One region of the Streptomyces sp. NPDC001194 genome, then DNA from elsewhere that is predicted to be linked to it. Evidence: predicted binding sites of a transcription regulator. Region 1 holds the regulator's gene; the other holds the start of a gene.
The links. Region 1 encodes HspR, which represses chaperone genes until heat shock. Its sites were predicted from a motif close to TTGAGNNNNNNNNNCTCAA; they were not measured.
Positions count from the first base shown of each region.

Region 2: the regulator HspR is predicted to act here: its motif matches at 8,073-8,091, upstream of lon (endopeptidase La).

Region 1 is NZ_JBIAXU010000003.1:258,346-269,726, reverse strand. It holds gene ACFY1T_RS09250 (hypothetical protein) at 1-518, shown strand, start outside; partial or broken gene ACFY1T_RS09245 ((Fe-S)-binding protein) at 1,182-3,395, opposite strand; gene ACFY1T_RS09240 (sugar transferase) at 3,517-4,122, opposite strand; gene dnaK (molecular chaperone DnaK) at 4,328-6,175, shown strand; gene grpE (nucleotide exchange factor GrpE) at 6,175-6,846, shown strand; gene dnaJ (molecular chaperone DnaJ) at 6,886-8,073, shown strand; gene ACFY1T_RS09220 (heat shock protein transcriptional repressor HspR) at 8,075-8,527, shown strand; gene ACFY1T_RS09215 (hypothetical protein) at 8,619-9,632, opposite strand; gene ACFY1T_RS09210 (hypothetical protein) at 9,959-10,273, shown strand; gene ACFY1T_RS09205 (pyridoxamine 5'-phosphate oxidase family protein) at 10,416-10,829, opposite strand; gene clpB (ATP-dependent chaperone ClpB) at 10,955-11,381, shown strand, end outside.
Region 2 is NZ_JBIAXU010000001.1:102,242-113,622, forward strand. It holds gene ACFY1T_RS00535 (DUF742 domain-containing protein) at 1-87, opposite strand, end outside; gene ACFY1T_RS00540 (roadblock/LC7 domain-containing protein) at 84-584, opposite strand; gene ACFY1T_RS00545 (nitrate- and nitrite sensing domain-containing protein) at 581-3,781, opposite strand; gene ACFY1T_RS00550 (protein phosphatase 2C domain-containing protein) at 4,253-5,026, shown strand; gene ACFY1T_RS00555 (MarR family transcriptional regulator) at 5,064-5,516, opposite strand; gene lon (endopeptidase La) at 5,651-8,050, opposite strand; gene ACFY1T_RS00565 (DUF4097 family beta strand repeat-containing protein) at 8,171-8,926, opposite strand; gene ACFY1T_RS00570 (DinB family protein) at 9,066-9,620, opposite strand; partial or broken gene ACFY1T_RS00575 (sulfurtransferase) at 9,603-10,466, opposite strand; gene ACFY1T_RS00580 (hypothetical protein) at 10,797-11,381, shown strand, end outside.

The DNA.
Region 1 (11,381 bases):
TCAGGGAGGGCAAGAAGGAGAGCTCGGTCCGGATCACCATGCCGGACGGGCGGATCGCGAAGCTGGTCGACGGCCCGAACGGCAAGCGCGTCGAGATCTCCATGCCGAACGGGAACCGGCTCGGGACGGTCGACCTGAAGCACCCCAGCGCGCAGAACGACGGCTGGACGTACCGGATCGTCCAGGACGGCAAGCGCGTGAAGTTCGTCGTCATCGACGGGAAGGGCGGCGGGAACAGCTGGGTGTACGGGTTCGACGGGAAGCTGATCGAGAAGTACGTGGCCGAGCACTCGAAGGCTGCGAAGCCCTCGAAGCCCGCGGTGGAGCGGGCGGACCGGGTGGAGTGGGTGGTGCCGAAGGGCGGCGTGAAGGCCGGGGCGGAGGGTGTCGGGACCGCGGCCGGAAGTTCGAAGGGTGACACGCCGATGCTGGTCGCCGCCGGCGGGGGAATGGCTGCCGTGGGGGCGGCGGGGCTGGGCTTCGCCCTGCTGAAGCGGGGGCGCGCCGACCAGTCCTGAGCCCTGACGATCGGGTCCCGGAACGCCGGTACGGCCGGCCCCCTGCTCAGGGGGCCGGCCGTACCGGCGTTCCGTCGGGCTGCCGCCCGGCCCGCAGACCTACGCCTTGGCCTCCGGCTTCGCCTCGGACTCGGACTCGGTGTCCGCGGCGGCCTTCGGCTCGGCCTCCGCCTTCGGCTCGTCCGCCTGAGCGGCCTCCGCCTCCGGCTCGGCCGTGGCCTCGGCAGCGGCCTTGGGCTCCGCCTCCGCCTCGGTCGTGGCTTCCGCCGTGGCGGCGGTCCCGGCTTCGGTCCCGGCCGCCGCGTCCACCTCGGTGTCCGCCTCCTCGGCCGCCCCGGCCTTCGCCTCCGCGGTGGCGTCGGCCCCGGCCTTCGCCTCGGCGGTGGCGTCGCCCTCCGGCGCGACCTCCGCGGCGGGCTCGCCCTCGGCCTTGGCCGCAGCCTCCGCTTCGGCCTCGGCCTCGGCCTTGGCCGCAGCGTCTGCCTCGGCCTTCGCCTTGGCGGCGGCCTCCGCCTTCGCCTCGGCCTCCGCCTTCGCCGCAGCTTCCGCCTCCGCCTTCGCCTCGGCTTCCGCCTTGGCCGCCGCCGCCTCGGCTGCCGCCTCGGCCTCGGCTGCCGCGGCCTCCTCGGCCGCCAAGGCCTCCGCCGCCAGCTCGGCTTCCGTCGGTGCCGGGGCCTTCACCGACTCCAGGAGGAGCTGGGCCACGTCCACGACCTGGACGGATTCCTTCGCCTGGCCGTCGTTCTTCTTGCCGTTCACCGAGTCCGTCAGCATGACCAGGCAGAACGGGCAGGCCGTCGAGACGATGTCCGGGTTCAGGGACAGCGCCTCGTCCACGCGCTCGTTGTTGATGCGCTTGCCGATGCGCTCTTCCATCCACATCCGCGCGCCACCGGCGCCACAGCAGAAGCCCCGCTCCTTGTGGCGGTGCATCTCCTGCTGCCGCAGGCCCGGCACGGCCGACATGATCTCGCGCGGCGGCGTGTAGACCTTGTTGTGCCGGCCCAGGTAGCACGGGTCGTGGTACGTGATCAGGCCGTCCACCGGCGTCACCGGCAGCAGCCGGCCCTCGTCGATCAGGTGCTGCAGCAGCTGCGTGTGGTGGATGACCTCGTACTCGCCGCCCAGCTGCGGGTACTCGTTCGCGATGGTGTTGAAGCAGTGCGGGCAGGTGGAGACGATCCGCTTCGCCGACTTCGGCTTCTTCGTCTCCGGGTCGTCGTCGTCCTCGCCGAACGCCATGTTCAGCATGGCCACGTTCTCCTGGGCCAGCTGCTGGAACAGCGGCTCGTTGCCCAGGCGGCGCGGGGAGTCACCGGTGCACTTCTCGTCGCCGCCCATGATCGCGAACTTGACGCCCGCGATGTTCAGCAGCTCGGCGAAGGCCTTCGTGGTCTTCTTCGCGCGGTCTTCCAGGGCGCCCGCGCAGCCGACCCAGTACAGGTAGTCGTACTCCGAGAGGTCCTCGGCGTCCTTGCCGACGATCGGGACCTCGAAGTCGACCTCCTTGGTCCACTCCACGCGCTGCTTCTTGGCCAGACCCCAGGGGTTGCCCTTCTTCTCCAGGTTCTTGAGCATCGTGCCCGCCTCCGACGGGAACGCGCTCTCGATCATCACCTGGTAGCGGCGCATGTCGACGATGTGGTCGATGTGCTCGATGTCGACCGGGCACTGCTCGACGCACGCACCGCAGGTCGTGCAGGACCACAGCACGTCCGGGTCGATGACGCCGTTCTCCTCGGCGGTGCCGATCAGCGGGCGCTCGGCCTCCGCCAGCGCCGCCGCCGGAACGTCCTTCAGCTGCTCCGCGGTCGCCTTCTCCTCGCCCTCCATGGTCTTGCCGCCACCCGCGAGCAGGTACGGCGCCTTGGCGTGGGCGTGGTCGCGCAGCGACATGATCAGGAGCTTCGGGGACAGCGGCTTGCCCGTGTTCCACGCCGGGCACTGCGACTGGCAGCGGCCGCACTCCGTGCACGTGGAGAAGTCGAGGATGCCCTTCCAGGAGAACTGCTCGACCTGGGAGACGCCGAAGACGTCGTCCTCGCCCGGCTCCTCGAAGTCGATCTCCTTGCCGCCGCTCGTCATCGGCTGCAGCGCGCCCAGCGCCGTCGAACCGTCGGCGTTCCGCTTGAACCAGATGTTCGGGAAGCCGAGGAAGCGGTGCCAGGCGACGCCCATGTTCGTGTTGAGCGAGACCGTGATCATCCAGGTGAAGGAGGTGACGATCTTGAGCGCGGCGAAGAAGTACGTCAGGTACTGGATCGTGCTCAGGTCCAGCCCGTCGAACGCGGCGATCAGCGGGTACGAGGCGAAGAAGCCCGGCTCCCAGCCGTCGACCCCGTGCTGGACGCCCTCCAGCGCGCGCAGCGTCATGATGCAGACGCCGACGATCAGGATGACGGCCTCGACGAAGTACGCCTGGCCCGTCTTGGAACCCGCGAAGCGGGACTTGCGGCCCGCCGCGCCCGGCCTGCTCAGCTGCCGGATCACGATCAGGGTCACGATGCCGAGGACGGTCATCAGGCCGAGGAACTCGGTGAAGATCTCGTACGGCAGCCAGTCGCCGATGATCGGGATCAGCCAGTCGGCCTGGAAGAGCTGACCGAAGGCGTTCACGATCGTGAGCAGCAGCGAGAAGAAGCCCACCGCCACGAACCAGTGCGCGAAGCCGACGATGCCCCAGCGGTTCATGCGGGTGTGGCCGAGGAACTCCTTGACCAGGGTGATGGTGCGCTGCGTCGGGTCGCCCGTGCGGGTGCCCGCGGGCACTGGCTGGCCGAGCCGCACGAAGCGGTAGATCTGCACGGTGGCACGGCCGAACAGTGCGACGGCCACCACCGTGATGACCAGCGACACGATGATCGCGGCGAGTTGCATGGAAGGGCTCCTCGGGCGGCACTTACTAAGCGGTAACTTATGAAGTCAAGGCTTGAGGTTACCCATTCCCCGCGCCGCAATGTAGGTGGGCGAGCGGTGATCTGTGTCGCTCAGGCATGCCTCAGGAGCGCCTGTGCCGACAGGCCGCCCGAGGGGTCTGAGCCAGGATCGCGAGATCCATCCCCAGCCAATGGCTCTCCACATAGTGCCGGTCCAGCAGGGCCATCTCTTCCCAGGGGAGGTCGGATCGCGCGCTGACCTGCCACAAACCGGTCATTCCCGGGCGTACGAGGAGCCGGTCGGCCCGGTCCGTACGCGGTTCCGGGCGCGGCCCGACCAGTGACATCTCCCCGCGCAGCACGTTCAGCAGCTGGGGCGCCCCGTCCAGGGCGCACCGCTCCAGCGCCGCCCCCAGCCGCCCGGCCCCGTCCGTGCGCAGCCGCCAGGTGAGGAAGGGCCGCCCGGCGAGCCCCGCCGCCGGTTCCCGCACGAAGACCCGGCCGCCCTGCGCCGCGTACAGCAGGGCGGCGACGGCCAGCAACGGCAGTGCGAGCAGCCCGGTCAGCGCGGCGGCCCCGAGGAGGTCGACCACCCGCTTGGCGGACACGTGCGGCAGGTCGGGCAGGTCCGGCAGGCTCCGCCGGCGCGCGAGGGGGTGCGGGGGGCCCGCGGGGCGCCGTCGTACGAGGCGCCGGATCGGGGGGAGCGTGAGCGGCGGCAGCGGCATGGGGGCACCCTGCATGCGCCTCCGGCGGTTTCGGCGGTGCCGCGCAGTGGGCCGCCGCAGCATCGCCCGCTCGGCCCTCGGGAGGTCCCTGTGAGCGTAAGGCGGCGATAAAAGTTGAGTCGCCTCCACTCACCTCTGTTGACGTTCGCGCGGTGATGGGGCATGGTTGAGTCTGTTCCACTCAAGTCAGCTGGAGGAAATCAAAATGGCACGTGCGGTCGGCATCGACCTGGGCACCACTAACTCCGTCGTCAGCGTTCTCGAAGGCGGCGAGCCCACCGTCATCACCAACGCCGAGGGCGCCAGGACCACGCCGTCCGTCGTCGCCTTCGCCAAGAACGGCGAGGTCCTCGTCGGCGAGGTCGCCAAGCGCCAGGCGGTCACGAACGTGGACCGCACCATCCGCTCCGTCAAGCGCCACATGGGCACTGACTGGAAGATCAACCTGGATGGCAAGGACTTCAACCCGCAGCAGATGAGCGCCTTCATCCTGCAGAAGCTGAAGCGCGACGCCGAGGCGTACCTGGGTGAGAAGGTCACGGACGCGGTCATCACCGTCCCGGCCTACTTCAACGACTCCGAGCGCCAGGCGACGAAGGAGGCCGGCGAGATCGCGGGCCTGAACGTCCTGCGTATTGTCAACGAGCCGACCGCCGCCGCCCTGGCCTACGGCCTCGACAAGGACGACCAGACCATTCTCGTCTTCGACCTCGGTGGCGGCACCTTCGACGTGTCGCTCCTCGAGATCGGCGACGGCGTCGTCGAGGTCAAGGCGACCAACGGTGACAACCACCTCGGTGGTGACGACTGGGACCAGCGCGTCGTCGACTACCTGGTGAAGCAGTTCGTGGGCGGCCACGGCGTGGACCTCTCCAAGGACAAGATGGCGCTCCAGCGCCTGCGCGAGGCCGCCGAGAAGGCGAAGATCGAGCTGTCCTCCTCCACGGAGACCACGATCAACCTGCCCTACATCACGGCTTCCGCCGAGGGCCCGCTGCACCTGGACGAGAAGCTCACGCGCGCCCAGTTCCAGCAGCTGACCGCGGACCTGCTGGACCGCTGCAAGACCCCGTTCCACAACGTCATCAAGGACGCCGGCATCCAGCTGTCCGAGATCGACCACGTGGTCCTGGTCGGCGGCTCCACCCGCATGCCGGCCGTCGCCGAGCTCGTCAAGGAGCTGACCGGCGGTCAGGACGCCAACAAGGGCGTCAACCCGGACGAGGTCGTCGCCATCGGCGCCACCCTCCAGGCCGGTGTCCTCAAGGGTGAGGTCAAGGACGTCCTGCTCCTCGACGTGACCCCGCTGTCCCTCGGCATCGAGACCAAGGGCGGCATCATGACCAAGCTCATCGAGCGCAACACCACGATCCCGACCAAGCGGTCCGAGATCTTCACGACGGCCGAGGACAACCAGCCGTCCGTGCAGATCCAGGTCTACCAGGGCGAGCGCGAGATCGCGGCGTACAACAAGAAGCTCGGCATGTTCGAGCTGACGGGCCTGCCCCCGGCCCCGCGCGGCGTCCCGCAGATCGAGGTCTCCTTCGACATCGACGCGAACGGCATCATGCACGTCACGGCCAAGGACCTCGGCACGGGCAAGGAGCAGAAGATGACCGTCACCGGCGGCTCCTCGCTCGGCAAGGACGAGGTCGACCGCATGCGCCAGGAGGCGGAGCAGTACGCGGACGAGGACCTGCGCCGCAAGGAGGCGGCCGAGTCCCGCAACCAGGGCGAGCAGCTCGTCTACCAGACGGAGAAGTTCGTCAAGGACAACGAGGACAAGGTCCCGGCCGAGGTCAAGACCGAGGTCGAGGCCGCCGTCGCCGAGCTGAAGGAAAAGCTCAAGGGCGAGGACACCACCGAGATCCGCACCGCGACCGAGAAGCTCGCCGCGGTCAGCCAGAAGCTCGGCCAGGCCATCTACGCCGACGCGCAGGCCGCCCAGGGCGCTGCCGGCGGCGCGGGTGACGCGGGCCAGGCCAAGGCCGACGACGACGTCGTCGACGCCGAGATCGTGGACGAGGACAAGCCGAAGGGCGGCGCTGCCTGATGTCGGAGGAGACCCCGGGCTTCGAGGAGAAGCCCGAAGTCCCCGCCGACGGCACGCCTGACGACGCCGCCGAGCCGAAGGCCGCAGCTTCCTCCGAGGAGGAGGCCGCGGCCCCGGCCGGGGACTCCGCAGCCCAGTCCGCCCAGGACACGGCTCTGCTGGCGCAGCTGGACCAGGCACGCACCGCGCTCGGTGAGCGCACCGCGGACCTCCAGCGGCTCCAGGCGGAGTACCAGAACTACCGCCGCCGGGTGGAGCGGGACCGGATCGCCGTCAAGGAGATCGCGGTCGCGTCCCTCCTGACGGAGCTGCTCCCGACCCTGGACGACATCGGCCGGGCGCGGGACCATGGCGAGCTGGTCGGCGGCTTCAAGTCGGTGGCCGAATCGCTGGAGACCGCCGCGGCCAAGATGGGGCTGCAGCAGTTCGGCAAGGAGGGCGAGCCCTTCGACCCGACGATCCACGAGGCCCTGATGCACTCGTACGCGCCGGACGTCACCGAGGACACCTGCGTGGCGATCCTGCAGCCGGGGTACCGGATCGGCGAGCGTACGATCCGCCCCGCGCGGGTCGCGGTGGCCGAGCCCCAGCCGGGCGCGGCCCCCAAGTCCGAGTCGGCCGAGGCCGACGCGCCTTCGGACAAGGACACGGATGCCCCCGACAAGGGCTGACGTTGAACCAGTAGCGGTACGAGAGGAGGGACACCGGGGATGAGCACGAAGGACTTCGTCGAGAAGGACTACTACAAGGTCCTCGGTGTCCCGAAGGACGCCACCGAGGCCGAGATCAAGAAGGCGTACCGGAAGCTCGCGCGCGAGTTCCACCCGGACGCCAACAAGGGCGACGCCTCGGCCGAGGAGCGCTTCAAGGAGATCTCCGAGGCCAACGACATCCTCGGCGACGCCAAGAAGCGCAAGGAGTACGACGAGGCCCGCGCCCTGTTCGGGAACGGCGGCTTCCGCCCCGGTCCCGGCGGGGGCGGCGGCTCGTTCAACTTCGACCTGGGCGACCTGTTCGGCGGCACCCAGCAGGGTGGCGGCGGCGCGGGCGGCTTCGGTGGTGGCGGCGGTCTGGGCGATGTCTTCGGCGGACTGTTCAACCGCGGCGGCGCGGGTTCCGGTACCAGGGTCCAGCCGCGCCGCGGCCAGGACATCGAATCGGAGGTCACCCTCTCCTTCACGGAGGCGGTGGACGGGGCCACGGTCCCGCTCCGGATGTCCTCGCAGGCGCCCTGCAAGGCCTGTTCGGGCACCGGTGACAAGAACGGCACGCCGCGCGTGTGCCCGACCTGCGTCGGCACCGGCCAGGTCTCGCGGGGCAGTGGCGGCGGGTTCTCGCTGACCGACCCCTGCGCGGACTGCAAGGGCCGCGGCCTCATCGCCGAGACCCCCTGCGACGTCTGCAAGGGCAGCGGGCGGGCCAAGTCCTCCCGCACCATGCAGGTCCGGATCCCCGCGGGCGTCTCCGACAGCCAGCGGATCCGGCTGCGCGGCAAGGGAGCCCCGGGTGAACGCGGCGGGCCCGCCGGCGACTTGTACGTCGTCGTCCACGTCGACTCCCACCCGGTGTTCGGGCGCAAGGACGACAACCTGACGGTCACCGTCCCGGTGACCATCGCCGAGGCCGCCCTGGGCGCCGAGATCAAGGTCCCGACCCTGAACGGCCCTTCGGTGACGCTGAAGCTGCCGCCGGGCACCCCCAGCGGCCGTACGATGCGGGCCCGCGGCAAGGGAGCGGTCCGCAAGGACGGCACCCGCGGAGACCTGCTGGTGACGGTCGAGGTCGCCGTTCCGGCCTCGCTGTCGGACAAGGCCCGCGAGGCGCTGGAGATGTACCGCGACGCGACGGAGTCGGAGGACCCGCGCGCCGCGCTGTTCGAGTCCGCGAAGGGAGCATGACATGGACGGCCGCCGCAGGAGCCACTACCAGCTCACGGACGACACACCGGTATACGTGATCTCGGTGGCCGCCCAGCTCTCGGGCCTGCATCCGCAGACCCTGCGCCAGTACGACCGCCTCGGCCTGGTCTCCCCGGACCGGACGGCCGGCCGCGGCCGGCGCTACTCGGCCCGCGACATCGAGCTGCTCCGCACGGTGCAGGCGCTGTCCCAGGACGAGGGCATCAACCTGGCGGGGATCAAGCGGATCATCGAGCTGGAGAACCAGGTCGCGGCGCTCCAGCAGCGCGTGGCCGAGCTCTCGGCGGCGGTGGACGGCGCGGCCGCCGTGCTGCAGCAGCGCGAGGCCCAGGTGCACGCCTCGTACCGGCGGGATCTGGTCAAGTACCAGCCACCGGTGGCGGGCAACGCCCTGGTCGTCTGGCGCCCCGCGCCGAAGCGTCAGGGCGACTGAACCGCCCGCGCGCACGCGGCACGCGCACGGCACGCACGGCACGCACGCACAGGCCCCGTCCGGGATTCCGGACGGGGCCTGTGCGTGCGTTTCAGTCGCCCTCGTCCTCCAGGATCCCGGAGCGCGCGATGAGGAAGCCGAGCTGGGCCCGGCTGCCGCTGCCGAGGGTACTGGCGAGCTTCGCGATGTGCGCGCGGCAGGTCCGTACGTTCATGCCCAGCCGGCGGGCGATGGCCTCGTCCACGTGCCCCTCGACGAGGAGCTGCGCGATGGTGCGCTGCACGCCCGAGATGCCCCCGCGGGTGTGCTGGTACGTGACTTCCTCCTGGAGCGGCACGGCGCGGTGCCAGAGCTGCTCGAAGACCTTGATGAGGTAGTCCACCAGCCCCGGGTGGCGCAGCTCCAGGGCGACCTGGCGGTCGTCGCTGGCCGGGATGAAGGCGACGGTGCGGTCGAAGATGATGAGGCGCTCGAAGAGTTCCTCCAGCGTGCGCACCTCGACCTTGCCGGCCTTGAGGAGGTCGACGTACGCGAGCGTGCCGCGGCTGTGCCGCACGGTGTGCTGGTAGAGGGTCCGGATCCGGACACCGCGGTCGGTCAGCGGCTGGTCGCGTTCCAGGGCCTCGGTGAGCTCCAGGCTGGGGCGGGCGCCGCCGGGCTGGATGGTGAGCATCTCCGTGTGACACTCGGCCGTGGCAAGGTTGAGGGCCGCGTTGATGGGGTCGAAGCCCTCGAGGACGGTGATGGCGTGGGTGCTCGCCGGACTCTGCGCGCTGATGGCGAGAAACGGCTCGAAAGCCTCGGACAGTTCGAGTGAGTCGCGGCGCCTGTCGCGGATCTCGCGTTCGATCGGATGCAGCCGCTGTGCGAGTGCCACCGCTGGTGGAACCGGACGGAGGGAATTCACGTCATCAGGATCTGGCTGCAACAACGCCAGATCGAGCAGACAGGGTGCCGTTTTGACATCCCCACGTGCGATACGTCCCGTGCGCAGCGCGCTCGTGTAGAGCCGTGCCCCCTCGCCGCACAGCTCGGTGACCGAGTGGGGATGTGTCGCTTTTGTGCTGTTTGTGGTCAAATCTCCACCCCCCAGGGTCCTGAACATGCAAGAACATGATGCATCGTCCCTGTGGCAGCGACGTGCCTGAATGAGCCATCGTCTGACAGGCGGGGGAGAGGATTTCATCAAGTGAGGACGAAGCCGACCATGAACAAGAGAATGCTTCGCTCGGCGCTTGCCACCGTCATCTTCTCGGCTGTGGCCGGTCTGGGACTTGCCGGGGTCACCCTGGGGGGAGCTGAAGGGGGTGCCGCAGACCTCCAGGCGGCGCCGCTGGAGGACAGTGGATGGCGCGCGGCACCGATGGACAGCGGATGGCGCTCGGCCCCCGCAGACGCCGAAGCGGGCGTCGTTGGCGTGGAGAGCGCGGCATGACCCCCGACGACCGCGGTTTCCGTCGCGAAATGGCCTCTGCCTACCGCTCCGGCTGGCAGTTCATCGACCTCGCCACCGCCATCCCCCACCCCGGCGACTCGCTGATGGTCACCCTGTTCGGACAGCCCATCGTCATCACGCGCGAGGAGGACGAGGACGTCCGGGCGTACCGCTGCCTGCGCCGCCCCCGCGGCGCGCCGCAGCCCGTCCGCTGCGAGGTGCGCTACGGAATGGTCTTCGTCAACCTTGATCAGCGCGACCACCAGCTCTTCGAACCCGATATCACCACCGCCACCCCCCGCAGTGCCTGAAGCGATTCCCCCGTCGTCGCAGATCGCTCCAGGTGCTTCCCCCACGCAACGGCGCCATCGTGGACCTGACCACGATGGCGCCGTTGTGATGTCCGCGTCCAGTGCTTGAACCGGACAAGGTGAAAACCGAACTGTTTCTCCTTCAGGCCCGGCCCATCGCCCGGTCGAGGGTGATCTCCAGGACGACCCGGTCCGGATTGGGCGACGGCGTCCTTCCGTACCGCTCCGCGTAGCGTGCGACCGCCTCGGCGACCGAGGCCTCGTCCGTACGGATCACCGCGTACCCCTCCAGCGTCGCCCAGCGCCGCCCCGCCATCTGGCACACGGCGACCCGCGCGGGGCCCTCCTGCGCGCCCTGCGCCGCCAGCACGTTGCGGATCTTCTTGCTGTTCTTGTTGCTGATCACCCGGGCCAGGCCGGCCTCCGGGTCGTACGTGACGCCCACCGGCACCACGTGCGGGGTCCCGTCGGGGCGCGGGGTGGTCAGCGTGCAGACGTGCCGCTCCCGCCAGAAGGCGAGGTACTCGGGCGTCGGGTTGAGTACGTCAAGAGCCATGGCCCGAGGGTACGTGAGGGCGGAAATCCGTCCTTGAGTGGAATAGACTCAACTTTGCGCACGCTGACATACTCAAAGAGCGGGACCAAACCTGTGTCCGACCTGTCTGAGAGGAGAAGTCGCACGTGGATGCCGAGCTGACCAACAAGAGCCGGGACGCCCTTAACGCCGCCACCAGCCGCGCCGTGAAGGACGGCCACGCGGACCTGACCCCGGCGCACCTGCTGCTGGCCCTGCTGGCCGGCGAGGACAACGAGAACATCACCGACCTCCTCGCGGCCACCGAGGCCGACCAGGCGGCGGTCCGCGGCGGCGCCGAGCGGCTGCTGGCCGCCCTGCCCAGCGTCACGGGCTCCACGGTCGCGCCCCCGCAGCCCACCCGCGAGCTGCTCGCCGTACTCGCCGAGGCCGACCGGGAGGCCGGGAAGCTCGGCGACGAGTACCTCTCCACCGAACACCTCCTCATCGCGATCGCCGCCAAGGGCGGCGCGGCCGGTGAGGTCCTTTCCGGCCAGGGCGCGACGGCGAAGAAGCTGCTGGAGGCCTTCGAGA
Region 2 (11,381 bases), on a different contig from region 1:
CGTGAGGGAGTACGGGCGGACGCGTGCGGGCCGGCGGTCGGCTCCGCGTATCGGCAACCGGTCGGTCGCCGGGGCCGTACTCCTCACGGGGTCTTCTCCATCGACTGGCGCAGCTCGCTGCGGACTTCCGGGGTCAGGACGTGGCCGGCCCGGCCGACGAACAGCGCCATGTGGTAGGCCACCACGCTCATGTCGCAGTCGGGGGTGGCGTGCACGCCGAGGAGCGAACCGTCGCTGATGGCCATGACGAACACGGAGCCGTACTCCATCGCCACCATCGTCTGCTTGACCGCCCCGCCCTCCATGAGCTCGGCGGCGCCCGTGGTGAGGCTGCCGAGGCCGGAGACGATGGTGGCCAGGTCGGCGGAGGCGCCGCGCGGGCCCTTGGTGCGCGCGGGGCCCGCGCCGGGGGCGCCGGCCGCGCCGGCGGCCGCTCCCCCGGGGTCGGACGACAGCAGCAGGAGCCCGTCCGAGGACACGACCGCGACGGAGTTGACGCCGGGCACCTCCTCGACCAGGTCGGTCAGCAGCCACTGCAGGTTGCGGGCCTGGGTGCTCAGTCCGTACGTACTGGGCGCGGTCATGTGCGTGCCTCCTGTGCGGTGTCCCCCTGGTCGGTGTCCTGTGCGAGCTCGGCGGCCACGACGCGCCGTCCGTCCCGCGTCCCCTGGTAGAAGCCTCCGAGCCGGCGTCGCAGTTCGTCGGCGTCGACGCGGCGCGGCGGCTCGGGCGCCCGTGCGGTCTCGGGGCGGGGCGGGGTCACCGCGCGCGGGGTGCGCTTGGGCAGCCCCTTGTCGGTGACGGCCGCTTCCGGCCCGGAGTCGGGGTGGCTCCCCTGGCGGGGGACCCAGTCGGACTCGTCGGGCGCGTGCCGGTGGGGCTCCGCCGGGCCGTCGGGGGCGACGGCGGTGGCGGACTCCCCGGGCGGCGTCGGTCCTGCTTCCCGTACGTCGGCCCGCGGACCGGCATCGGGCAGCCGGTCGGGGGACGCCGGGCCGGGGTCGGGCGCCGCGAAGGCGTCCGGCGCCGCGTCGGGGACGACGCGCGCGAGGAGTTCCTCGCCGGGATCGGCCTCGGCCGGGGCCTGCTCGGGGTTGCCGGCCGCGGTGAACACCCGCTCGGCGCCGGGCAGCTCGGGCTCCGCCGGCACCACCCGGGCCAGCAGCTCCTCGCCCGGGGCCGGGGGCGGCACCTCGGCGGGGGGCAACACCTCCGCGGCGTCCCCGAAGCCGTGTCCGGCGGTGAACACCTGGTCGACGGGCGGCAGCTGGCCGTCCGCGTCCGGGGCGTGCGCACCCGTGTCGGGCTCGAGCCCCCCGGCCAGGTCCGGCCCGAATTCCGGGGCCAGGTCGGGGAGGGCGTCCGTGGTCGCGTCGGGGCCGGAGGCCCGGTCCGCGCCCGGGACCACGGCCGCACCGGCACCGGCACCGGCACCGGCACCGGCGGCGTCCGCGGTGAAGTCCGCGTCCCGGCCGTGGCCCGGCGGCGTCGGCGCCGCGGTCAGGGGCTCGTCGGGGGCGTCCGTGGCATCCGTGGCGTCCGGTGCGGCCGGGTCCCACTCCATGCTCCGCAGGAGCTCCGCGTCCGCCTCCGGGCCCGGGTCCCGGAAGGGCTCGGGAGCCGGGGTCTCGGCCGGGGTCGCGGCCGCGTCGGCCGATGCCTCCGGCTCCCGCTCCACCGCCGGATCCTGCGGCATGCGGCGGCCCGGGATCGTGTTCTCGTTCGCCTCCGCGATCACACCCGGCAGCCGCAGCTCCGGCACGCCCGGTGCCGGCGTGGCGAAGGTGTGCACCGGCGAGCTCGGCGGCGTGGTCGGCAGCAGCGTGGCGGGGACGACCACCAGGGCCTCCGTGCCCGCGTGCCGCCCGGGGCGCAGCTCGGCGGTGACCCCGTGCCGGGCCGCGAGACGGCCCGCCACGTACAGGCCGAGCCCCAGGCCGTGTTCGGCCTCCGGCTCCTCGTCGTACGCCTCGGGCGTGGCCAGGCGGGCGTTGAGGGCCTCCAGCCGGTCGCCGGTGACCCCGATGCCCTCGTCCACGACGGAGAGCACCGCGTCACCCGAGTCCAGCAGCCACCCGGAGACCCGTACCTTCGCCTCCGGCGGCGAGAACGTCGTCGCGTTCTCCAGCAGTTCGGCCAGCACGTGCGAGATGTCGTCGGCCGCGTGCCCGGCCACCTGGGTGAACGGCGGGAGGGCCGCCAGGTCGACTCGCTCGTAGCGCTCGATCTCGCTGACCGCGGCCCGCATGACGTCGATCAGCGGGACCGGCGCGGACCCGGCGCCGTGGCCGTGCTCCTGGCCGGCCAGGACCAGCAGGTTCTCGTTGTGGCGGCGCATGACCGTCGCCAGGTGGTCCAGCTTGAACAGGGTCGCCAGCCGGTCCGGGTCCTGTTCCTTGGACTCCAGCTCCTCGATGACCGCGAGCTGGCGCTCCACCAGCCCCAGCGTGCGCAGCGAGAGCGAGACCGACGTCGTCGACATGATGCGGCGGTGCTCTTCGAGGCCGGCCCGCAGCTGCGTCAGCTCCTCCTCCAGCGCCTCGCGGCTCGCGGTCAGTTCCTGCTCCAGCGCATCGCGGGCCGCGGAGAGCGCCTCGTTGCGGCCGATGAGCCGGCGCCCGTCGGCGTCCAGGCCCGCGATCCGGGTGTGCAGGGAGACGGTCTGGTCGCGTACCGCGTTGAGGTGGCGTACGACCTCGGCGAACTCGTCGTTGCGGCCGGTGAAGCGGACCGGCTCCACCGAGCCCTCCGGGGTCGCCAGCCGGGCCGCGCCGCGGCGCAGTACGGACAGCGGCCGGGTCAGCGAGCGCGCGACGGCCGTCGCGAAGCCGACGGCGACCAGGAACAGCAGGCCGAGGGCCGCGACCAGCATCTCCAGCCGGGTCACGTCGTCGTCGCGCAGGGTGGCGAGCGCGGTGGCCCGCTGCCCGGCGAGGGTGGCCTCGACGGAGCGCATCCGGTCGATGCGGGCGGTGAGGGAGGGGGCCACGGCGGAACCGTCGAGCCGGCGGTCGGCCGTGGAGAGCGTGGGCCGTTCGGTGAGCCGCTTGAGGTAGTCGTCGGCCGTCTTGACCTCGGGGCCAGTGACGGTGGCGGCGAGGGTCTGGCGGACGTCGGGCCGCGCGACCCGGTTGAAGTCGTCGAGCGCGGCCTGTTCCCGTACGCGGGCCCGCTGGGCGGCGGTGCTGAGTTCGTCCGCTGCGGCCGTGTTCGAGGGCTGCTCGCCGCGGGGGACGGCCAGCGCGGCGAGCAGCAGTCCACGGGTGGCCGAGGCCTGTTCCACGGCCTGGCCGAGCGGGGCCAGCGGGCGGGTGGTGGCGAGGGCGGCGACGGCGCGCGGCGGGGTCAGCTCGGCGAGCCGGTCGCCCGGGGCGAGCAGTTCCGCGATGACGCCCGCGTACGCCTGCTCGGCGGCGAGGGCGCCGCCCTTGCCGTCGACGGCTTCGGTGCGGACGGCCTGGACGCGGGCCAGGGCGCGGGCGAGCGCCTCGTCGGCCTCGTTGCGGACCTCGTCGAGCTGGCGGTCGGTGAGCGCGGTGCGCTCCTGGACGGGGCCCTTCGCCTGGGCGCCGGGGCGGCCCTTGGCCACGTACTCGACGACGGCGTCGCGCTCGTCGCCGAGGAGGTGCGCGAGGGTGAGGGTGTGCTGGCTCTGCTCGGCGAGCGTGACCAGCTGCTGGGAGTCGTTCAGCTCCCGCGTCGCGGAGACCACGGCTGGGGCGCCGGCCGCGAGGACGGTGAGGCCGGCGACGGCGACGCCGATGACGAGCCTGCTGCGCACGCGGACGGGGCGTCCTGCGGGGGCTGGTCCGTCGGTGGCGGTGCCGTTCTTCCGAGACCGCTTCTTCTGCACCGGTGCTCGCAATCCTGTACGTGTGCTCGTGCTCGTCTACTCGTGTGGCCGAGGTAACGGCCGGTCAACAAGTAAACGCCCCCTGCCTCCTCGTACCGCCTCAGACCTTTGCAGTGTGCTGGGTGGAGAGCCTGACATCACCCACCCGGCCACTCGAACGAGTGAACATCACGGATGAGTTGGCAACCAACTCGGCGGTGCACCTTCAGAGGGCCGCCGTGGACGGGTGGTTGAAAGATCGGTGAGGGCTTTGGCAATATGCGCGCCCACAGCCGCCGCGGAGGCCCCGAACGCCCTGTCGGCCGCGCGGGCGCCGCGTACCCGACGGACGCCCCATTGGTACGGACCTTTTGCTCCATCCCGGCCGGCCAGACCGTGCGGGGCGGGCAGAATGTCCGTATGCGCATCGACCTCGCCTCGGCCCCCGGCGACCCGGAACGCCCCAACGAGGACTGGCTATCGGCGGCGATGCCCGCCGCGGGCGGTGGAGTCCTGGTCGCCCTGGACGGGGTCACCCCGCCGGGCGGCGAGGTGGGGTGTTCGCACGGCGTGCCCTGGTTCGCGGCCCGGCTCGGGGGCCGATTGACCGAACTGTCCGGATCGCGACCGGACATGGCGCTGGACCGGATCCTGGCCGAGTCCATCCGCGGCACCGCCGACGCCCACCGCGAAACCTGTGACCTTTCTCACGTGCGGACCCCGCAGGCGACGGTGGTGATGGTGCGGTGGGACGGGGCGTACGTGGAGCACCTCGTGCTCTCGGATTCCGTGCTGCTCCTCGAGGCGCCGGGCGGCGAGGTGACGGCGGTGCTCGACGACCGGCTGGACCGGATCCCGCGCGAGCTGCTGCGGACATCGGCCTCGGCGGACGCGCTGCGCAACGCGGAGGGCGGCTTCTTCACGGCGGCGGCCGACCCGGAGGTCGCGGCGCGGGCGGTGACGGGCCGGACCCCGCGCGGGCGGGTCCGGGCGCTGGCGGCGCTCACGGACGGGGCGAGCCGGTGGACGGACACCTTCGGGGAGGGCGACTGGGCGCAGTGCCTGGCGGTGCTCCGCAAGGAGGGCGCGCAGTCGCTGATCGCCCGGGTCCGCATCCTGGAATCGGACCCGGACCGCCCCCGCGGGCGCGGCAAACGCCACGACGACGCCTCGGCGGCGTACGCGGAGCTGTAGGGGGCGTCCGCGGGCCTTCGGGCCGCGCCTGCGGGGCCTACTCCGCGCCCTGGTTCAGCTGGCGAAGGAGCCGGGCGAGCTCCGCGACCTCTCCCCGGTCCCAGTCCGCGAGCTTGCGCATGTACTGCTCGCGCCGGGCCCCGCGGACGCGCAGGAACCGCTCCCGGCCCTCGTCCGTGAGGCCGACCAGGGAGGCCCGGCCGTCGGCCGGGTCCGGCTCGCGCGCCACCAGCCCCAGCACTTCCAGGGCCCGCAGCTGCCGGCTCATGGTGGCCTTGCCGACGCCGAAGTACGCGGCGAGCTCGGTGGCCCGCTGCCGTCCCGCCGCCTCCAGCCGCACGAGCAGCCCGTACGCGGCCGGTTCGAGCTCGGGGTGGAGCGCGCGGGCCATCTCTCCGGAGGAAGCCCTGGCGCGCCGGAGGAAGACGGACAGTTCCCGCTCCAGGGCAAGGAACTCCTGGTCTTCGCTTCCGTGCACGTCCGCTCCCATCGCCGATGTCCTGAGGCACCAGTATTTCGCAGCGCGCACGCCACCGGCCCGGGACCCCGCCCGCGGGTCCGCGGGGGGGTCCCGGGCCGTACGGGAGCGGCCGGGCCGACGGCAGCGAACCGGCGGCGGACCGGTCAGGCGGCGACGGTGACCGGAACGGCGTCCGACTGGCTGAGGGCCAGCTCCAGGACCTGGCGCACGTCCGTCACCGGGTGGACCTCCAGGCCCTCCAGCACCTCGGACGGGACGTCGTCCAGGTCGGCCTCGTTCCGCTTCGGGATGATCACCGTGGTCAGGCCGGCCCGGTGCGCGGCCAGCAGCTTCTGCTTGACCCCGCCGATCGGCAGGACGCGCCCGGTCAGCGAGACCTCGCCGGTCATGGCCACGTCGGTGCGCACCTGCCGCCCGGAGAGCAGCGAGGCGAGCGCCGTGGTCATCGTGATGCCCGCGCTCGGGCCGTCCTTCGGCACCGCGCCCGCCGGGAAGTGGATGTGCACGCCCCGGTCCTTCAGGTCGGCGACCGGGAGCTCCAGCTCCGCGCCGTGCGAGCGCAGGAAGCTGAGCGCGATCTGCGCCGACTCCTTCATGACGTCGCCGAGCTGCCCGGTGAGGGTGAGTCCGGCGGCGCCCGTCTCGGGGTCGGCCAGCGAGGCCTCGACGAACAGGACGTCCCCGCCCGCGCCGGTCACGGCGAGCCCGGTGGCCACGCCGGGGACGGCGGTGCGCCGCTCGGCGGGGTCCTGCGCGGACTCCGGGACGTGGTGCGGGCGCCCGATGAGCCCGCGCAGGTCGTCGGCGCCGATGCGCAGCGGCAGCTCCCGCTCCCCCAGCTCGTGCTGGGAGGCCACCTTGCGCAGGAGCCGCGCGACGGACCGCTCCAGGGTGCGCACGCCCGCCTCGCGGGTGTACTCCCCGGCCAGCTTGCGCAGGGCGTCCTCCTCCAGCACCACCTCGTCGGCGCCGAGTCCGGCGCGCTCCAGCTGGCGGGGCAGCAGGTGGTCGCGGGCGATGACGACCTTCTCGTCCTCGGTGTAGCCGTCGAGGCGGACGAGCTCCATGCGGTCGGCGAGCGCCTCGGGGATGGCCTCCAGGACGTTGGCGGTGGCCAGGAAGACCACGTCGCTCAGGTCCAGCTCCACCTCCAGGTAGTGGTCCCGGAAGGTGTGGTTCTGGGCCGGGTCGAGGACCTCCAGCAGGGCCGCGGCCGGGTCTCCGCGGAAGTCGGAGCCCACCTTGTCGATCTCGTCGAGCAGGACCACGGGGTTCATGGACCCGGCTTCCTTGATGGCGCGGACGATCCGGCCGGGCAGGGCGCCGACGTACGTGCGGCGGTGGCCGCGGATCTCGGCCTCGTCGCGGACGCCGCCGAGGGCGACGCGGACGAACTTGCGGCCCATGGCGTGGGCGACGGACTCCCCGAGGGAGGTCTTGCCGACGCCGGGGGGTCCGACGAGGGCCAGGACGGCGCCGCCGCGGCGGCCGCCGATGACGCCCATGCCGCGCTCGCCGCGCCGCTTGCGCACGGCGAGGTACTCGGTGATGCGGTCCTTCACGTCGCTCAGGCCCGCGTGCTCGGCGTCCAGGACCGCCCGGGCGCCGCGGATGTCGTACGCGTCCTCGGTCCGCTCGTTCCAGGGCAGCTCCAGGACGGTGTCGAGCCAGGTGCGGATCCAGGAGCCCTCGGGGGACTGGTCGCTGGACCGCTCCAGCTTGTCGACCTCCTTGAGCGCGGCCTCCCTTACCTTCTCGGGCAGGTCGGCGCCCTCGACGCGGGCCCGGTAGTCGTCGGACTCCTCGCCGTCCTTCTCGCCGTTCAGCTCGCGCAGTTCCTTGCGCACGGCCTCCAGCTGGCGGCGCAGCAGGAACTCGCGCTGCTGCTTCTCGACCCCGTCCTGGACGTCCTTGGCGATGGACTCCGCCACGTCCTGCTCGGCGAGGTGGTCGCGCAGCCAGGTGATGGCGAGCTTGAGGCGGGCGACGGGGTCGGCGGTCTCGAGCAGCTCGACCTTCTGGGCGACGGTCAGGAAGGGCGAGTACCCGGAGTTGTCCGCGAGCGCCGACACCCCCTCGATCTGCTGGACGCGGTCGACGACCTGCCAGGCGCCGCGCTTCTTGAGCCAGCTGGTGGCGAGTGCCTTGTACTCCTTGACGAGTTCGGTGACCGACCCGGGCAGCGGGTCGGGCAGCCTCTCGTCGACGCTCTCGCCCTCGACCCAGAGCGCGGCCCCGGGCCCGGTGGTCCCGGCCCCGATCCTGACGCGGCCCACGCCGCGGATGAGCGCCCCGGGATCCCCGTCGGAGAGCCGCCCCACCTGCTCGACGGTCCCGAGCACACCGGTGCCGGCGTACTTCCCGTCGACGCGCGGCACGAGCAGCACCCGGGGCTTCCCGCTGCGGACCGCCGCCTGGGCGGCCTCGACGGCCCCCCGCACCTCGGCATCGGACAGGTCCAGCGGAACGACCATCCCCGGCAGCACGACCTCGTCGTCAAGCGGCAGCACGGGCAGAGTGAGCGTTACGGACGTCGAAGCCATGATCTTCCCTCCGGCAGTGAAGTTGAGCTATGCCGACTCAATGCATGTGCGCCTCCCAATGTTCCCCCACACCCGTTCGCCCCCGGCGAACACCCTTTCGCGGCCCCGCGCCCGGCGGGCTCAGGGGGCCGGCTGGATGCGGATGTCGCCCGAGGAGGTCTTCACGGTGAGGTGGGAGGGGGCCGTGGGGGTGGAGGGGAGGGTGTCCCGGGTGCCGGAGCCGGTGGCCGTCGTGATTTCGTACGGGGCCTGCGGGACCCTGAGCGTCACGTCGCCCGAGCTGGACTGCGCCGTCACCGATGCCGGCGGGCTCGCGAACGTCAGGCGGGCGTCGCCCGAGGAGGCGTGGAGGTCGGCCGTCGGGGCGGTCAGGGCGGTGGCCGTGATCGACCCCGAGGACGTGCGGACCCTCAGGGGGCCGGTGGTGCGGTCGGCCGTCACGTCGCCCGAGGAGGACGAGAGGTCCGCCCCCGCCACCCCGGTCACCGAGATGCGGCCGCTGCTGCTCGCCAGCGCGACCTTCGCCGAGGCCGGGACCTCCAGGCGGTAGTCGACGAAGCAGGGGTCGGAGCAGCCCGCCGTGAAGGTGAGGACCCCTCCCGACACCCGCTGGCCCGGCTTCGGCGCCGCGTCGCCGCGGTAGTGGACGGTCCGGTGGACCGTGACCCCCGGGCCCGTGCCGGGAACGACCTCGATGGAGCCGCGCCGGGCGTCCTTCACCTCGACCGCCGTGACGGCCTCCGCGACCGTCACGTCGGCCGTCGCCGTCCTCTGCTCATCGGCCTCCCCGAAGGAGCAGCCGTAGAGCAGCAGTCCGGCGGCCATGAGGACGACCACCGTCCGACTGAAGCGCAATGACGTGATGTGAGAAGGCATGCGCACCAGTGTGGTGAACCGGGGCCCCGCCCTCGATGGGGGCCGTACCCGGGGTGCGGTGGGGTTATCCCCACCGCACCCCGGCGCCCCCGGGATCCCGGGGGCGCCGGGCCCCGGGTGCCGGGTGCCGGGTGCCGGGTCAGACGCCGATCGCGCCGTCGATCCGCTCGCGCAGCAGGTCGGCGTGGCCGTTGTGGCGGGCGTACTCCTCGATCATGTGGATCAGCACCCAGCGCAGTGACACCCTCCCGCGCCATGCGTCCTCGCCCTCCACGTCCAGATCGGGCGCCGCCGCCGTGAACGACCGCGCGAACGCGACCTCTTCCCGCCAGGCCCCCCACGCCGCGGCGACGGCTCCCGGGCCGGACACCGCCCCGTCGAAGTCGCCGTCCGGGTCCGCCTCCGAGGAGAACAGGGCCGGCGCCTCCTGCCCGGCCAGGACCCGGCGGAACCAGCGGCGCTCCACGTCCGCGAGGTGGCGGACCAGGCCGAGCAGCGAGAGCGTGGACGGCGCCACCGACCGCAGGGCCAACTCGTCTTCCAGCCCGGCGCACTTCAGCTCCAGCGTCGCGCGCTGCGCCGCGAGGACCTCGGTGAGCAGCAACCGCTCGTCGCCCGTCGCGGGCCCGGCGAAGCGGTCTTCGGAGCGCGCACCGTCGAAGAGCTGCCCGCGCCTGCCCGTCACCGCGGGCAGCTCCGGGCGCATGGCCCAGTCCGTCCACGAGCCGTCGTAGACCGCCAGCCCAAAGTGGCCGGCGAGCGTGGCGCCCAGGGCCAGGACGCAGGCCGTCACTCCCGAACCGCAGCTGAAGTACAGCCGCTCCCGGTCAGCCGCCAGCGCCCCGAAGACCTCGCGGAGTTCCGCGGCGGGCCGCATCAGGCCGCCGCGCTGGAGGTCCCCGAACGGCAGGTTCACCGCACCCGGCATGTGGCCCCCGCGCAGCCCCGGCCGGGGTTCCGGGGCCCGGCCGGTGAAGCGTTCGCGGGTACGGGCGTCAAGTACGAGCGCCCCGGGATCGGCGAGGGCCTCCCCGACCGCGGTGAAGTCCACCAGCAGCCCCGGTCGCGGCCGGGCCGTGAAGGCGCCGCGCGGGCCCTCGTACGCCGGTGCGCACTCCTCGACGGGGAGCCCGGCCGCCGTCCATGCGGGCAGCCCGCCGTCCAGGACGGCCGCCCGGTCGAAGCCCATGGCGCGCAGCATCCACCAGGCCCGTGCGCTGGAGTAGACGCCGGCGCCGTCGTAGACGACGACCGTACTGGTGTCGTCGACTCCGAGCCCGCGCAGCGCCTCCTCGAAGGCGGCGGCCGCGGGCATGGCGTGCGGGGCGGGGGCGTCGTGGTCGGACAGGGCGCCGTCGAGGTCGAAGGGCCGGGCCCCCGGGATCCGCCGGCCGGCGCCCCGGTGGGCTCCGACGGAGGCGTCGAACACGACGAGCCCCGGCTCACCGAGCCGGCGGGCCAGCCAGTCCGCCCCGACCAGCGGCCCGGGCAGCGGCCCGGGCCGGACGGGAGCCTCTGCGGCAGGGCGGGTCGTGGTCATGCGGCACCTCCGGGTCGTCGGCGGACCGAGGACGTGGCGGCCCGTCGCTCACATCCTCCTACGAAGCCCCGACGCTTCGGCAAAGCGCCGTGTACGCAAGGGAGTCGGCGGGGACGGCGGGCCGTACATCGGAGGTCGACCCCCCGCGCGGACAGGCGAGCGCGCGCTTGCGGAGGTCCGTCGTGACGGTGGTCGCCCTCCAGGGCCGGATCCGGAAGACGGGCCCTGGGGGCGGCTCTTCGAGATCGGCTGCTTTTCGCCTCTGCTCCGGGCCCCGGGTACCGCACCATGGCGGTCCCCGGGGAGCCGGGGCCAAGGCTTGGGGGAGCCGTGACGGAGACGACCAGCGAGCAGCACGAACCGGCGGGGGAACCCGAGAGCGCCATCGGGCCCGAGCCGAACCCGACGGGCGAGCGGGACGCGACGGAGGAACAGGCGGCGCCGGACGAACAGGCCGGCCTCGACACGGCCGCCGAGCCGGAAGCCGAGACCGCAGCCGAGGCCGAGACCGAGGCCGAAGCCGCAGCCGAGGCCGAGACCGCCGACGAACCCGGGGCCGAGCCCGCCACGCCACCCGAGGAGCCGGCCCCGGAACCCGAACCCGAACCCGAAGGCCAACGGCTCGGTCGTCGGCTGCGCGGGCGGCTGCGGACGATGGCGCTCGCCGCCGCCGGAGTGGCGCTCAGCGCGGTGGTCGCCGCGGTCGTCTCGGCGTACCTCGACATCTGGTCCGCGAGCGAACCGCCGCCCGGCGCCCCGCGGATCACCGCCGCCTCCGAGGTCTGGTGGGACCTGCTCAACGACCACCACCTCGTACGGGCCGCGCCGGGCTCCACGTACGAGAAGGAACCGCTCCTCATGGGCGATGCCCAGGACTCCCTGGCGCAGATCGTCACCGAGGGCGGGGTCGACGCG